DNA from 4 places in the Peribacillus sp. FSL P2-0133 genome. Region 3 is predicted to be linked to each of the others. Evidence: riboswitches for the same ligand, from Rfam matches in the RefSeq annotation. Region 3 holds a riboswitch; each other region holds the start of a gene.
The links. A riboswitch is a leader RNA that binds a small molecule or an ion and turns the genes downstream of it on or off. The one in region 3 is predicted to bind S-adenosylmethionine.
Positions count from the first base shown of each region.

Region 1: linked by a shared signal. The riboswitch ahead of metK (methionine adenosyltransferase) and the one ahead of MKY17_RS15975 (bifunctional homocysteine S-methyltransferase/methylenetetrahydrofolate reductase) in region 3 are both predicted to bind S-adenosylmethionine.
Region 2: linked by a shared signal. The riboswitch ahead of MKY17_RS05860 (methionine biosynthesis PLP-dependent protein) and the one ahead of MKY17_RS15975 (bifunctional homocysteine S-methyltransferase/methylenetetrahydrofolate reductase) in region 3 are both predicted to bind S-adenosylmethionine.
Region 4: linked by a shared signal. The riboswitch ahead of MKY17_RS02655 (sugar ABC transporter substrate-binding protein) and the one ahead of MKY17_RS15975 (bifunctional homocysteine S-methyltransferase/methylenetetrahydrofolate reductase) in region 3 are both predicted to bind S-adenosylmethionine.

Region 1 covers NZ_CP150254.1:5,178,884-5,183,101, forward strand. The annotation lists gene MKY17_RS24925 (gamma carbonic anhydrase family protein) at 1-268, shown strand, start outside; gene metK (methionine adenosyltransferase) at 798-1,991, opposite strand; SAM riboswitch class I at 2,155-2,316, opposite strand; gene pckA (phosphoenolpyruvate carboxykinase (ATP)) at 2,747-4,218, shown strand, end outside.
Region 2 covers NZ_CP150254.1:1,223,947-1,228,164, forward strand. The annotation lists gene MKY17_RS05850 (type B 50S ribosomal protein L31) at 1-92, shown strand, start outside; gene metC (cystathionine beta-lyase) at 205-1,386, opposite strand; gene MKY17_RS05860 (methionine biosynthesis PLP-dependent protein) at 1,383-2,495, opposite strand; SAM riboswitch class I at 2,582-2,695, opposite strand; gene fumC (class II fumarate hydratase) at 3,013-4,218, shown strand, end outside.
Region 3 covers NZ_CP150254.1:3,347,375-3,351,592, forward strand. The annotation lists gene MKY17_RS15975 (bifunctional homocysteine S-methyltransferase/methylenetetrahydrofolate reductase) at 1-1,794, opposite strand, end outside; SAM riboswitch class I at 1,898-1,996, opposite strand; gene MKY17_RS15980 (MOSC domain-containing protein) at 2,107-2,757, opposite strand; gene MKY17_RS15985 (Ku protein) at 3,265-4,107, opposite strand.
Region 4 covers NZ_CP150254.1:541,381-545,598, reverse strand. The annotation lists gene MKY17_RS02660 (sugar ABC transporter ATP-binding protein) at 1-1,127, opposite strand, end outside; gene MKY17_RS02655 (sugar ABC transporter substrate-binding protein) at 1,185-2,297, opposite strand; SAM riboswitch class I at 2,414-2,519, opposite strand; gene MKY17_RS02650 (GTPase domain-containing protein) at 2,615-4,218, opposite strand, start outside.

The sequences.
Region 1 (4,218 bases), 1.8 Mb from region 3:
TTTACATAGCTGTAAAATCCGCAAAGGAGCTTTGATTGGCATGGGATCGATCGTACTAGATGAAGCCGAAATCGGCGAAGGGGCCTTCATCGGTGCCGGCAGTCTCGTTCCCCAAGGTAAAGTCATACCACCGAACATGTTGGCATTCGGACGTCCAGCTAAAGTCATTCGCGAAATCAACGAAGAAGATCGCCAGGATATGGAACGCATCGTACGTGAATACGCCGAAAAAGGCCAATACTATAAAACGGCCGAACGAATAAAATGAATTGACTGAAAGTTACGAGTATTGTACTGAAACTCACGAGTAAACGTTCCAAACTCACGAGTAAACCGCTCTAATTCACGAGTAATTGCTACAAACTCACGAGTAAACCGCTCTAACTCACGAGTAAATGGCTCTAATTCACGAGTAAGGCTAAAAACTCACGAATAAACTACTCTAACTCACGAGTAAACGGCTCTAATTCACGAGTAAAGCTACAAACTCACGAGTAAATGGCTCTAATTCACGAGTAAACCGCTCTAACTCACGAGTAATTGCTACAAACTCACGAGTAAACTACTCTAACTCACGAGTAAATGGCTCTAATTCACGAGTAAACCGCTCTAACTCAAGAGTAAACCGCTCTAACTCACTCGTAGTTGACCCAAACAAACTTGTAAATGCCCCTTACTCACGGCGTATTGCACGTAAGTTGAATTTCTTTGGGATTTCTTGAATTATTCCCGGTGAAGGCAAAATCAATCCATAAAAAAGGTGCCCCGCTAATTGCGGGACACCTTTTTTATATGGATTACGCTTGAGCTTTTAATGTTTCTGCTTTGTCCGTGCGTTCCCATGGAAGATCTACATCTGTACGGCCAAAGTGTCCGTAGGCAGCTGTTTGTTTGTAGATCGGGCGACGAAGGTCAAGCATTTTGATGATACCTGCTGGACGAAGGTCGAAGTTAGCGCGAACTAGGTCAACAAGGACTTCTTCGCTAACTGTACCAGTTCCGAACGTATCAATTGAGATAGATACTGGCTCTGCCACACCAATTGCGTATGCCAATTGAACTTCAGCTTTGTCGGCAAGGCCGGCTGCCACGATGTTTTTCGCAACGTAACGAGCAGCGTATGCAGCAGAACGGTCAACTTTAGTAGCATCCTTACCAGAGAATGCACCGCCGCCGTGACGAGCGTATCCGCCGTAAGTATCAACGATGATTTTACGTCCAGTAAGACCAGCATCTCCTTGAGGTCCGCCAATTACGAAACGGCCAGTCGGGTTGATGAAGTACTTAGTATCGGCATCGATCAATTCAGCTGGAACGACTGCTTTGATTACATGTTCTTTTAGATCGGCTTGAATTTGTTCAAGCGTAATTTCTGCATCATGTTGTGTAGAGATAACGATCGTATCTACACGTACAGGAACGTTATTTTCATCATATTCCACAGTTACCTGTGTTTTACCATCAGGGCGTAAGTAAGCAAGAGTTTCATCTTTACGAACTTGTGCTAAGCGGAATGAAAGTTTATGTGCCAATGAAATCGGAAGCGGCATAAGCTCTTCTGTTTCATTACAAGCAAATCCGAACATAAGACCTTGGTCCCCTGCACCGATTGCATCGATTTCTTCCTCTGACATGTTTCCTTCACGAGCTTCCAATGCTTTATCGACACCAGCTGCGATATCGGCAGACTGCTCATCAATGGAACTTAACACGGCACAAGTTTCAGCATCGAAACCGTATTTCGCACGTGTATAGCCAATTCCTTTAATCGTATCACGAACGATACGCGGAATATCCACGTAAGCGGACGTTGTAATTTCACCAGCAACAAGTACAAGACCTGTAGTTACGCTAGTTTCACACGCAACACGTGCATTTGCATCCTTAGCTAGGATAGCATCTAAAATGGAATCTGAAATCTGGTCACAAATTTTGTCCGGATGGCCCTCTGTAACAGATTCAGAAGTAAATAGACGTTTCTTTGACATCATATTTCCTCCTTGGAAGTTAGTATGTTGCAGGCAAAAGCCTGATTTTTACGGAACTCGTTTCCCTCATTAGTTTCAACTATAGACACAGAATTACTTATAAAAAACACAAAAACCTTCCCTGGCAAATGAGGAAAGGTTTAACATTCTGTCTTCTATCCTTTCACTCTTATCGTTCAAGGGTTTTTACCTTGCTCAGGTTAGCACCATCACCACTATTCCTTGAAGACCTTCGCTTTATTTTCGGCGATCGATCTTGGAGTCAAGTTCAATATGGCAGGTTGCTGGGTTTCAAAGGGCCTGTCCCTCCACCAACTCGGGATAAGAGAATCCGTACAATTTAAGATATTATCGTATCTGGCTGGAACTTGTCAATGCTTTTCTAAAAAGAACATTTCCACCCAGAATGGCGTTCATTTGAAAAAACATGTTGATACAACGTCCTAGAAGGGTTTACAATGCAAAATACGAATAGAAATGTTGTAAATTGCCATTAATAATAATGTAAAGAGCATCCGAAAAGAAACGACATCCTGACTTTCCCTTTAGACATATATTGCTTACTTACTTCCTATTAAAATAAAATTTTCTTCATGAAAGTTTATGCGATTATCCTGAATCGGTTCCTGCCGGATTAAAATGATTAACGCAACCAACTGAAAATAATCACAAATTAAAAGAAATAGTATAGACTAATTAGATGAATGTGTTATACTAATTGTAATCTAAAAACTTAAACAAAGGAAGGTATCTCATATATGAATTCTGTAGACGTTTCTAATGAGTTACACCAATTATTAACAGGAAACAATGTGCAAACTCAACTTTCAGTTCCTCAATTGGTCGAAAAAGTATTAAGCAGAAATGAAGGCGTTCTAACTTCAACCGGTGCGGTAAAAGCTGAAACTGGCAAATATACAGGTCGTTCACCTAAAGATAAATATATCGTTGAAGAAGCATCAGTTAAAGATAAAATCGATTGGGGTTCAGTGAACCAGCCAATTTCCGAAGATGTGTTCAATAAACTATATAATAAAGTAGTTGACTACCTAAAAGCAAAAGAAGAGATTTTTGTTTTTAAAGGTTTCGCTGGTGCAGACGAATCATCACGTCTTCCTATCCGTGTTATTAATGAATATGCTTGGCATAACCTTTTCGCCCATACGTTGTTCATCCGTCCAAACGAAGAGGAACTGAGAGGTCACGAAGCTGAATTCACAATCCTTTCTGCACCTAACTTCAAAGCAGACCCGGAAGTTGATGGAACTGCATCCGAAACTTTCATCATCGTTTCATTTGAACGCCGTACCATCCTGATCGGCGGAACGGAATATGCAGGAGAAATGAAAAAATCGATCTTCTCGATCATGAACTACTTACTTCCAGAGGCTGGAATCCTTCCAATGCATTGCTCTGCTAACGTAGGACGTGAAGGGGACGTCGCTTTATTCTTCGGACTGTCCGGTACAGGCAAAACGACTTTGTCTGCAGACACTAGCCGTAAACTGATTGGCGATGACGAGCACGGCTGGTCTTCTAACGGCGTATTCAATATCGAAGGCGGCTGCTATGCTAAAACGATCAACCTTTCACGTGAAAAAGAACCACAAATTTTCGATGCGATCCGTTTCGGTGCCGTACTGGAAAATGTTGTTGTTGATCCGGATACACGTGAAGCGAACTATGATGACAGTTCATTGACTGAAAACACTCGTGCTGCTTACCAAATGCAAGCGATCGATAACATCGTGAACCCAAGTATTGCAGGACACCCAAATACAATCATTTTCTTGACAGCTGATGCTTCAGGCGTTCTGCCTCCAATCAGCAAGCTTTCCAAAGAACAGGCAATGTTCCACTTCCTAAGCGGATACACTAGTAAATTGGCTGGTACTGAAAGAGGCGTAACTTCACCGGAAGCTACATTCTCCACTTGCTTCGGTTCACCATTCTTACCGCTTCCAGCTACACGCTATGCTGAGATGCTTGGTGATAAAATTGACGAGCACAATGCAAAGGTATACCTTGTCAACACTGGATGGACTGGCGGTGCATACGGAACTGGAAGCCGTATGAAACTTGCTTACACTCGTGCAATGGTACAAGCTGCACTTGAAGGTGAATTAGCGAACATCGAAACGATCAAAGATGATATCTTCGGTTTGGATATCCCGCTTCATGTTCCTGGTGTTCCTGATGAAGTGCTTCAACCAATCAAGACTTGGGCAGA
Region 2 (4,218 bases), 2.1 Mb from region 3:
ATACGCACCCCTTTTATACTGGAAAGCAGAAGTTTGCTGAAAAAGGCGGACGGGTGGATCGCTTCCTGGATAAATATAATATGAAGAAATGAGAGTCAGGCCATCGGGAGATCGATGGTCTTTTTTTATGACTAAGGTGAAAAAGAGTTAATAATGATGCTAAGAAAAAGGGTGCCCATAATATATGAGGCACCCATCCTGAAATCATTTTGCAGAAATTGCTTCCCCTTTGGCAATATTAACGAGGGCTGCATCGAAGTCCTTTATTAAATCGTCCGGATTTTCAAGTCCGACAGAGAGGCGGAGCAAGCTGTTCGTGATGCCTCGCTTTTCCCTTTCATCATCAGGCATGGCAGCATGGGACATTTTGGCCGGGTAAGATAATATAGATTCGACCGCTCCAAGGCTTACGGCAAAAACAGGGAGCTCGACAGTGTTCACGAAAGAACGGAAGACTTCCTCACTGTCCAATTCAAATGATAGGACCGCCCCCGCTCCAAGTGACTGGCCTTTCTGGATGGCGTGCTGTGGATGATCGGAAAGGCCGGGATAATACACTTTTTTCACCAAGGGCTGCTCCTTTAAGTAGGCTGCAATCTTTTCCGCCCCTTTTTGGGAGTGCTCCATTCTAACTGACAAGGTTTTCAGACCTCTCATTACAAGCCAGGCGTCCTGGACACCAAGAACCGCCCCAAAGGAGTTTTGGAGGGAACCGAGTCTTGCTGCCAATTCCGGATCTTTCACTACTGCAAGCCCAGCTACCACATCACTATGTCCGGATAAAAACTTCGTCGCGCTATGAAGGACAACATCAGCACCCAGATTCAGTGGTTTTTGCAATGCTGGAGTCAGGAATGTGTTATCAACAAAACTTAAGGCACCGGCTTTTTTTGCGATATCACATACGGCTTGAATATCGGTCACTTTAAGTAACGGATTTGAAGGCGTCTCGATGTATATGGCCCTGGTATTTGGCTGAACGGCCGCTTTGACGCTTTCAAGGTCCGTCATGTCAACGAATGTATGCTCAATATTGAAACGCGTCAATACACTAGTGACCATCCTGAACGTTCCGCCATACACATCTTCGGAAATGACGATATGGTCTCCGGCAGACAACAGCAGGAAAGCTGTTGAAATGGCAGCCATACCTGATGAAAAGGCAAATCCGTGTGTGCCTTCCTCAAGTTCGGCAATGATATCTTCCAGCGCCTCACGAGTGGGGTTCCCGCTTCTACTGTAATCATATTTGCCGAATTGATCGATATCGGATTGATGGAAAGTCGATGCGTGCTGAATGGGAACGCTCACACCGCCCGTTGCAGGATCGAATTTATGTTGATTATGAAGTAATTTGGTCTCAAAGCTAAAATCATGATCTGTCATCGTAGTGCCTCCCTTTTTACATGTGCGAATGCTTGCTGTAAGTCCTGGATCAAATCATCGCTGTCCTCGATGCCAACGGAGAAGCGGAGCAGGCGATTACAAACTCCATTTGCCGTTCTGACTTCAAGCGGTATATCGGCATGCGTTTGTGTAGCGGGATACGTGATGAAGCTTTCAACCCCTCCAAGGCTTTCTGCAAACGAAATTAAAGAGAGCGATTGTAAAAATGGGTTGACTGCCGATTCATCAATGATACGGAATGAAATCATGCCGCCTCTGCCGGGATACAATACGTCCGTGACACAATCATGTTCCGACAAGTAATCTACAAGTATCTTGGCATTCTTTTCATGACGCTCCATCCGCAATGCCAAGGTTTTCATTCCACGCATCAACAGCCAAGAATCAAAGGGGCTCAAGACAGCTCCGGTTCCATTGTGATGGAAGGCAAGTGCATCACATAATTCAGCGCCGCTAGCAACGATCAGTCCTGCGAGCACATCATTATGACCACCGAGATACTTGGTTGCACTGTGAATCACGATATCCGCTCCAAGCAGGATGGGTTGTTGAATAAGAGGCGTGTAAAAAGTGTTATCAACGATTAACAATAAATTATTTTGTTTGGCCAATGCGGCAACAGCGCTAATGTCCGTTTGCTGCATAAGGGGGTTAGTGGGAGTTTCGATGAAGATGGCTTTCGTGTGAGGAGTGATGGCTTTTTCGATATCCTCCAAACAACAAGTGTTTACATAGTCACACTGCAACCCCCATTTTTTAAAACCTTGTTCTAACAGACGATATGTACCGCCATAAAGATCTTCGCTGACAATCCATGCATCACCTGATTTAAAAAGGGCAAGGATAGTGGAAATGGCGGCCATTCCTGAACTGCAGGCATAACCTTGGTCGCCTTTTTCGAGATCGGCGATGGAACGCTCCAATAATTGGCGTGTAGGATTACCTGTCCTTGTGTAGTCGTATCCCGTTGATTGGCCAATTCCTTCATGGCGAAAAGCTGTTGAAAAGTATACCGGCGGATTGACTGTTCCTGTCGCCGTTTCGCTGCGATTTCCTAATTGAGCAAGATATGTTTCAGTTTTGTACATGGTTTTCACTGCTCCTTTGAGTTATATAAAATAAAAAAAAGTCTTCTTTAAGAAGAAGACTTTGATTAAGTAAGGACGAGTCATTCTTCTTATCTTCCAAGTTCACAAACTTGTGGAATTAGCACCTTTTCATTGGTTTGAAACAAATGAAGGTTGCTGAGGTGTCATCGGGCCATTCCCTCTACCTCTCTCGATAAGAGTTTAGATTATTCAATTTCTTTTGAATTTACTATATATACAAAATACTGTCAAGAACATTTTGTGATGGATAATGCTTGGATGTTCATGACCAGGTCAATTGGAGCTTAGTGCCTCTACACTTTATGTGTCTAAAAAAAAGAATATCCGAATTTTCATATAAACATGAAGGGTCCAGAAAAAGTGAAAGGGTCAGCGGATATTTTTGCTTTAAAATAATAAAGTTTGTACAATGTATGGAGAGAAAGAATAATACGACATTATTCATTTCATATGCAAATGGTCTTCAATGAATAGTGCAAACATAGGAGGAGAACACATGGAATACAGAATCGAACGAGATACGATGGGTGAAGTGAAAGTTCCTGCTGATAAATATTGGGGAGCACAAACTGAGAGAAGCCGTAACAATTTCAAAATTGGTAACGAAAAAATGCCGATTGAATTAGTTCGTGCATTTGCATACGTTAAACAAGCTGCGGCAAAAGTGAACTATGATCTTGGTGATCTTTCGGAAGTTAAAAAGAATGCCATTGTCAAGATTTGCGGCGAAATCCTTGAAGGTACGCTAGATGAACATTTCCCGCTTGTAGTTTGGCAAACGGGAAGCGGCACGCAAAGTAATATGAACGTGAATGAAGTGGTCGCTAACAAAGGAAATGAATGGTTAAAAGAAAATGGTGATTCTGAAATCCTTCATCCGAATGATGATGTTAACAAGGCACAGAGCTCCAATGATACTTTCCCGACAGCCATGCATATTGCTGCCTTTATGGAAGTCGCTGAAAAATTGGTTCCTGCCATTAAAGCTCTTCGTGATACATTCGATTCAAAAGAAAAAGAGTTTTGGGATGTCGTGAAAATTGGCCGGACACATCTTCAAGATGCTACACCATTAACATTGGGACAAGAAATTTCCGGTTGGAAAGCGATGCTCGACAAAGATCTAGCGATGATTGAGGAAAGCAGCCAAAAATTATTGAACCTTGCACTAGGCGGAACGGCTGTAGGAACCGGAATCAATACAAAAAAAGAATTCCCGGGACTTTCCGCCAAACAAATTGCTGCTGATACAGGATATCCTTTTGTCACATCTGATAATAAGTTCCATGCATTGACAAGCCATAATGAAATCGTCTACGCACACGGTGCTTTAAAAGCATTGGCAGCGGATTTAATGAAAATTGCAAACGATGTCAGATGGCTGGCAAGTGGTCCAAGAAGCGGAATCGGCGAAATAGCCATTCCAGAAAACGAGCCAGGCAGCTCCATCATGCCAGGTAAAGTCAATCCAACACAAAGTGAAGCGCTTACCATGATTGCAACACAAATCGTGGGTAACGATGCTACAATTGGCTTTGCAGCAAGCCAAGGTAATTTTGAATTGAATGTATTCAAGCCAGTAATCATCTATAACTTCCTGCAAACGGTAAAATTATTGACGGAAGGCATTCATTCATTCAACAATAATTGTGCGGTTGGCATTACTGCAAATGAAGATAAAATCAAAGAAAATGTAGAACGT
Region 3 (4,218 bases):
TTTCGTAAGTTCCGCCGTCATTTCATAGCGAAGGAACGGAGTGATTAAATATATGCCCTTGAATTTTTCCCTTGCCGCGTCCACTAGCTCTCGCGCAATATTCACTCCTTCAATCCTTGACTTTACAGGGTCATCCCCTGCTAACGCCATGGCCCTTCTAACATTATCAGGCAATTTGATGCCTGGGATCTCATTATGGATGAATTCGGCGTTCCGGGTGCTTGTCAAGGGCATGATACCGATGAAAATCGGGGTTTCTAAATGTTTTGTGGCTTCATATACTTCTTCGATTTGCTCCACGGAATAGATTGGCTGTGTCAAGAAGGATTGGGCACCGCAGGCAATCTTCTTTTCCATTCTCAGTACGGCTTTATCCAGATATTTCACATTGGGATTAAACGCTGCCGCAATTTTGAAATTTGCCCTTTGGCCCAAACTTTGACCGGAATAGGAAAGACCTTCATTAAATTGTTTGACCATACTTATTAGGTCAAAGGAAGATAAATCATAAACCGAAGTGGCCCCCGGGAAATCCCCAATTTTTGAAGGGTCTCCGGTGATGATCAATATTTCGTTCAGCCCCACCGTCTGCAGACCCATTAAATGTGACTGCAGGCCAATCAAATTTCGATCACGGCATGTTATATGCACCATCGGCTCTATATTCAATTGGTTCTTCAGTAAATTAGCCAGTGCATCATTCGATATCCTTGGTGAGGCAAGCGAATTATCCGCTAATGTAATGGAATCGACCCCTGCTTTTTTCAAAACCTCGGCACCAGTCATGAAGCTCTCTATACCTAACTTTTTCGGTGGATCAAGTTCAACTAGAATCGTCCTTTCTGTTTTGGCCTTTTCGAACAGGGGACGTTCCAATTCTCTATCATTCACTTCAATTATTTCTATTTCACGGGATTTCGTAAATTTCTCTTTCACAGGAGCCAAACTTCCAATCGCATTCTTTACAGCTTGAATATGCAGCGGAGTCGTTCCACAGCACCCTCCTATGATCGCGGCACCCTGCTCACGAAGTTCTAGGGCACTTGAACCGAAATATTCCGGCACAGCTTTATAGACGAGCCTTCCATCCACATAATCCGGGAGGCTGGCATTTGGGTATATGGCAATTGATGCTTGCTTTGGCAAACTCACTTCTTCCAAGGCCCGAATCATATGATGTGGACCGAGACGGCAATTCACGCCAACAACATCGGCACCCAATTGCTCGAGTTTTTGAAAGGCTTCATTTAAATGGATTCCATTTTGAAGATTTCCCAGTTCATGCATCGAAACATTTGCGATGATCGGCAGTCCAGTTTCATTTTTAACGATTTGCAGGACGGTTTCCAGTTCTTCCAGGTCATAAAATGTTTCCAAGAGAATCCCATCAGGGTTTTCCATCAAAAGACTGTATAGCTGTTCACGAAAACCCCGTTTTATCTCTTCAATACTTAAATCCGATTTCCTGATGCTCCGCTGTGCCCCTATGGTACCGAAGACGTATGCCTTTCCTTTTGCCGCTTTTTTAGCAAGAATGACTCCCTGGCGATTGATTCTGCTTACTTCATCTTCAAGTCCATACCGTTTCAATTTGTTGAAATTGGCTCCATATGTATTCGATTGAAGGATATCTGCACCAGCTTCCAGATAGGCACGGTGGATGGACTCTATTTGATCTGGGTTCGTGCAGTTTAATTCCTCATAACATTGATCGATGCCATTTGAATACAATAAGGTCCCCATTGCCCCTTCCCCAACCAGTATTCTTTCTTTCACGTCTTTACGAAAATTCATCATTACACCCTCTCTCAAAAACAATCCTGTTTTTGTCGTATTCTATGAGTATGAGAGAAAAGGAAAAAAACCTTCTCAAAGAAGAAGGTTTTTTGAAACATTCTCCTCATCTATCAAGCTCTGCTTGCTGGATTTAGCACCTTTGCCTAAGCTGGTTGCTGAGGTTTCTTCGGGCCAGTCCCTCCACCTCTCTCGATAAGATCCATTATATAATTTTCACAAGATTTCAAAATTTGATTATATTTAATTTACATTAATAATCTGTCAATTTCAATACCTGATCGACATTTTTTTCACTTTTGCAAAAATCATTCAATCTTTTACAACTTGAACCCTCTTCAAGATCCTTTGTTTCCAGTCTTCCGCTAACGAGTCTAGTGTAAGTAAAGCCTTTGCGCCTTCCAGCCCATCTCGTTTATGAAGAATTACCTCTGCTGCATAATGAACTGAAATTTTTTCTTGCAAACGATCTATCAGCACAATCTCGTTTTGTTTAGTTATCGTTCCTTCTTGAAGTACTCTTGCAAAATAACCAGTGAAACTCGTTTTCAGCACGAGTTCCAAAAACTTAGGTTCTTGATTGAAGTGGGAAATGGTCGAACAAGGTATCCTCCCTTGGTTAATTTGAACAATCACTTCTCCTATTTGATAAATATCGCCGATATACGTTGATTCTTCCCTCATCCCCGCTATGGTTAAATTTTCACCGAATGCAGGGATTTCCAGCTTTTTAGAGAATTTTTCATTCCATAATGAATAATGCTCAAAGGGGTAAAAACACAAAGCGCGATCAGGACCTCCATGGAACTTTACATTACCTACCCCATCACCAATTATACCTGATTTAGTCACTGTCACATTATCCTTTGCTTGTTTATCCATTGCTGAAAAGATATCGATATTCGAAAAAATTTCATGCTTCGGCTTCCCGGCATGAAGTGCTCTGATTTTTCCATTTTGCATTTTGCATCTTCCATTCATATTTAATGTAAATCATCCTGTATGTATAAATTATACTAAAAATCCATTTTATTCTGTAGTTTTTTATAAGAATATGACAATGCAAAAGCCATATGAGCCGTTAAGTGGGCGAAATATCATTGATTTCCAGAAAAATTCATAGGTTAGTTTCAGTAATTTTGTTGCTATTTCAGAATTAAATATGGTAGAATATGAACACAATATATAGTCGAAAACTACAACCGTTCGCCTATATGTTGATTTTCACGATTGAATTCCTCATTGTCGCTCTTTAGGGAGCGAATTTTTTTTGCCTTCATTTCCACCTATCATTTTCTTTTAATTCCATTCTGCTTCTTACATCGTGATCCACTTACATATTTCACTATCTTTACCTATGTAAATCTCCCCCTGTTAATTCACTTTCATTACCTTACTAGAAGGCAAATCCCCTTGCTAAAACAAGCAGAAAGCCGAGCGACATCATGTGTCTTCCGCTCAGCTTCCTGTTTAAGCTTGTTTCTTTTTTTTCGGTGCCACTTTCTTTCGGGTCGTCTTTTTCATTTGCGGTTCATCATGTTTCGTTCGGTCAATGGATGCCTGTAACGCCTCCATTAAATCGGTTACATTGTTGGAAACTGGTTCTTTTGTTTTGGCTGTAATCGTCGTCTGTCCAGCTTTCTTTGATTCAATCAATTCAAGTAACGCGGTTCGATAGTCATCGGTGTATTTTGTAGGGTCGAAAGTAGTCGTTAATTGATCTATCAATAATACGGCAGTATCGATTTCTTTTTTTACAATGGTATCATTGGCAGGGATATTCGGAACATCCGCTGTAGAGCGGACTTCATCCGGATAATGAATCGTTTCCATCACCAAGGTATTATCAACGACTCGGATTACCGCCATTTGTTCTTTAGAGCGAATGATGATTTTCGCTAACCCTACCTTATTCGATTCCTTGAGGGCCTGCCTCAAAAGGGAATAAGCTTTTATCCCTCCGTCATTAGGGGACATATAATAACTCCGGTTAAAATAAATGGGATCTATTTCTTCAATTTTAACGAAATCCACGATTTCCACGGCTTTTTCTTCGTTTTGTTTTTTCAGTTGTTCTAGTTCATTGTCTTCCAACACAACAAACTTTCCCTTTGTATACTCAAAAGCGCGGACTATATCATCCTTCCCCACTTCTTTCTGGCATACCGGACAAACCTTTTCGTATTTAATCGGCGAATGACATTCCTTATGCAACGTCCTCAAAGAAATATCCTTATCCTCCGTTGCGGCATGAAGTTTGATCGGAATGTTCACCAAACCGAATGATATGCTCCCCTTCCACATCGTATGCATATTCGTCACCTCATAACTTATTTTTAAAGAGAAGAACAATTTTATTATTCCCCTTTGTTCAAAAAAAACCGAAAAAACAATTGCCAACTCTAACACTTCGTTTTTTTGGCA
Region 4 (4,218 bases), 2.8 Mb from region 3:
TCCGCCTTACGATCCACGAAGCTGAACGTCTTGCAGAATTTGCCGAGACTGGCTGCGGTCAAGTTCGCCGAGACTGATTCCTGAACGAGGACCCCTTCTTTCCTGCGTTCCTCAGGTACAAGTGCCAGACCGCTTTTTACTGCTTCGTGCGGTGATTTCAAAGAAAGCTTTCGACCATTCAGGATTACTTCCCCCGCTGTGATCGAAGCATGACCGAAAAGGGTTTTACAGAGTTCCGTTTTTCCCGCCCCGACTAACCCTGCCAAGCCGATTATCTCGCCTGCTTTAATATTCAGACTGACATCCTTGACTTTCTCGGCATCTGACAATCCGTTAACTTCCAGAATGACGTCTCCGATCGAAGCATTGACTTCTGGAAACTGGTCATCCATGGCTTTACCGAGCATATTCTCTACCACTTCGTTACGGGTTATGTCCTCCTTCTTTCGACAAGTGACACGCTCCCCATTCCTCATGATCGTAATTTCCTCACAGATTTCAAAAATCTCAGGCAGACGATGTGAAATGAAAATGATTCCCACGCCTTTTTGCTTTAATTCAGTTACAATTCGAAAAAGCTCTGTCGTCTCCGTATGACTTAACGGAGCAGTTGGCTCATCGAGAATCAGGAATTTGCATTCTGTCGAAACGGCTCTTGCTATCAGGACCATCTGTTTTTCGGCCAAGGTAAGGTCTCTTACCAGCTTTTTCGAAGGGACACGAATTTTCATATCTTCAAGAATATAAGAGGCTTGTTTGTGCAGCTCTTTCCATTGGACCCTCTGTTTTTTCCCCATGTTTTGGACCATATCATTCAACATTACATTTTCCCCAACCGTTAAGTAAGGGATGAGGGCTGTATCCACTTCCTGATAAACAATTTGAATGCCTTGTTCCTGAGCCGCTTTTGGCGAGCGGATATCCCGCCTCATCCCATCAATAAAAATGTCACCTGAATAATGAACATGGGCTCCCGATAAAACTTTCATTAACGTCGATTTCCCTGCTCCGTTTGCACCGACCAATGCGTGGGCTGTCCCTGATTGTACGGAAAAATCAACTTCACTCAGCGCCTTCACCCCCGGAAATTCAATCGAAATCTTCTTCATTTCTAGTTGCGTGCCCATGTCCATTCCCCCTTATTGAACAGACACTCCCTTCTACTTGAAAGAGAGTGTCTCTTTTTACTTTTTATAATGATCCTTCAAAACTTTCATCCAATCTTCTTCAAATTCCGTAGATTCACCCCATCCATCGACAATACCAGACAGATTTGCCATGTTTACCGCTTCTTTTGAAGCTTGGACTTGCTTTTGTGAAATAAGTGAAGCCTCTAAGTCATAGGTTTGCGGCGTATCTTCGCCCGCCAATTTTTTAGCCAATATCCTCATATTAACTGCACCGATCAACTTGGGATCGACTGCTGCCGTGTAGGACCATGAGCTATCTGCCGATTGGATTTCCTGGAGATCTGCGTTAGATACATCAATTCCATATATCTTCACTTCATCTCGGCCCGCTTCTTTAATCGCCCGGGCTGCACCGATGGCAAAGGCATCCCATGTTGCGAAAATGGCATCCAATTTACCTTTAGGGTATTTATTCAGCATTGCGGCTACAGCATTTTGTGTCTGAACCGAAGTATCGGCAGATGCCACTCCGAATCTTTCGACTTCTTTAATCCCAGGATTTTCTTTTAGTTTTTCCTGATAGACTGCATTTCTTCTTACCATTGGTGGGAAACCATCCACCCAAAGATATGCAATTGCCGCTTCACCTTTCTGCTCTTTTATCAGTTTATCAAAAGCCAGTGTTGCCAACGCTTCATCATCCTGTGAAGTTAATGTCACACCATCTATTTTAGATAGATCGCTTATTGAATCGAACGTGACAACGCTTTTACCTGCATCAACCAACTTTTGAACGTCATTCACAGTTGCTGCATCATCACCATGGGAAATGATATAGCCGTCGTAATCTTCCTCCAATGCCTGCGCTATCGCATCATGAAATTTAGCCGTATCACCATTGGCTGTATATGTATCCACTTGGAATCCGAGTGCTTCTCCTTCTTCCTTCGCCCCCGCCAGGTATTGGGCCGTATGATCATCACCGCCAATTTTACGGATCACTTTGATCTTGGCTCCATCCCCATCTGCAAATCTTTCCGGTACATTTTCAAATGATACTTTTTCTTCTTTCTTCGATTCTGTGGAACTCTGCCCAGTAGAGCAACCCGTTAAAAGCAAAGCCGAAGCGATGGCTGAAATAAATATCCCTTTAATAGACCTTCTCATCTTGTTTCCCCTCCATGTTTTCTAATTAGTCTTATCAGTTAAGTCGGTGTAAATCCCAAAATAAAAACCTCTCTAATATAGAGAGGTTTAATCGGCTGTTTTGCAGACTTGTCCCTCTCTTATCTGTCAAAACATTTCTGTTTTGCAGGATTTAGCACCAATTCCTAATGGAACGGTTGCTGGGCATCTTAGGGCCAGTCCCTCCGCCACTCTTGATAAGAGATATATTGAGTTACGTTTTCGTAATTATCACTTTATAGGGATATAGTCGTAAAGTCAATAGATTTTTGAATATTTGAAATGTTCCCCGTTATTTTTTATTTTCTTTGAAGCTGGGCTAGACGCTTTTTCTCGATTTTTTCAAGCCTCTCCAACTGCCTTAATTTCACTTCGAACAAAGTGATCGGGTCACGGTAAACTTCCGGATTTTCTTTCATATGCTCCAATGCAGCCTGGAAGTCTTTTATCTCGGTCTGCGTTTGTTCAATCGTTTTTTGAAGTAAGGCAAATGAACTGCGATAGAAAAGTGCGATGTCCCGATCCAAAGATTTTTCAAACAATCCAAATTGGGTAAGGAAACGTTCCGTGATCATTTCCGCAACATCCAGGTAATCTTCACTTTCCAGATATTTCTTATAACGATTGTACATATTGGCTTTATTTTGCGGTATCGCCCCAAACAGCTTCCCTGCTCCTTTAAGCAGCAATTGTGATGGAGTCCTGCGCAAAAGGATATTAACGTTTTCGATGCGGATACTGCTTGTCATCCGATCGGCATCACGGCGCCAGTCATCCAATACCCTGAAGTCACCTGCAAGCGTAATCCGTTCTTCTTTGTATAATTCATTGAATCCGGCACTCATCTCATCCATAAACTGCTGGCTTTGTGAGAACTCCATTTGAGAACTGGCAATCCAGTCTTGAAGAGAACGGTAATATTGAGGCATGATCTTATCAGAAATGAAGTTTTGAATCCGCTCATTCATTTCTTGGTTTAACTGTACATGGACCTGACTGAAATCACTGCTTTCCGTTAATGATTTAGAGCAATCCCTCAGTAATTCAGGAATTTTAGAAGAAAGCTGATTTTTCACTTCATCCTTAAGCAGACGATACGACCTTATGATATTTTCACTTTTTTCTTTTTCCAAATCAGCCAGTTGATTGACCGCCCCATTCAGTTTGACTTCCATCTGTTCATTCCAAGAGATGGAATGCTCGCATTTCCGCTCATTGGCTGCCCGTTTTTCTAACAGATAAGATAAAGTTTTACGAATGAATGCTAGGATTTTTTCAGATCTTCTTTCCTTCCAATTATCCTCTTGATAATTCGATTGAAGGAAGGCTGAAAGGTCCTTCAATTGCTGCTTGCTATCATACAGTTTGGAGAAAGCGAATACTTTCGCATTCGGGAAATATGCATTCACTTTATCCCATGTTTCGTCTTCCATCCGGACTGCCACCTGATCACTGTATATCGTATCCATTTTATTTAACAAGAAATGAATCGGCAGTTTCGGAGCCATCATTTGAATTTCCAATAACAGATCCCGTTCGCTGCCGGTGAAAGGCGCCCGGGCGTCAAGAACGAACATCAGTCCATCACTGCCATGTAAATAGCCTTGGAAATCTGATTCCACGCTTTTTTCCCCATTGAACCCCGGTGTATCCAATAATCGCAGACCATTATTTCTTAGGTAGTCACTTATGATTGTCACATCAACAATAGTCCCACGCTGGCGGCGTGTTTCATCCAATTCAGTTAGCTCCATGACAACCTTTCTATCTGTATCGGTAATTTCAAGGATTTCCAAATCATCCCCGTCTTTGACACTGACTAATGACGAATGATCTTCAGCGGCAATGCTCTCGCCAACAATTGACTGAATGAAGGATGTCTTGCCATTTCCTGTACTTCCTA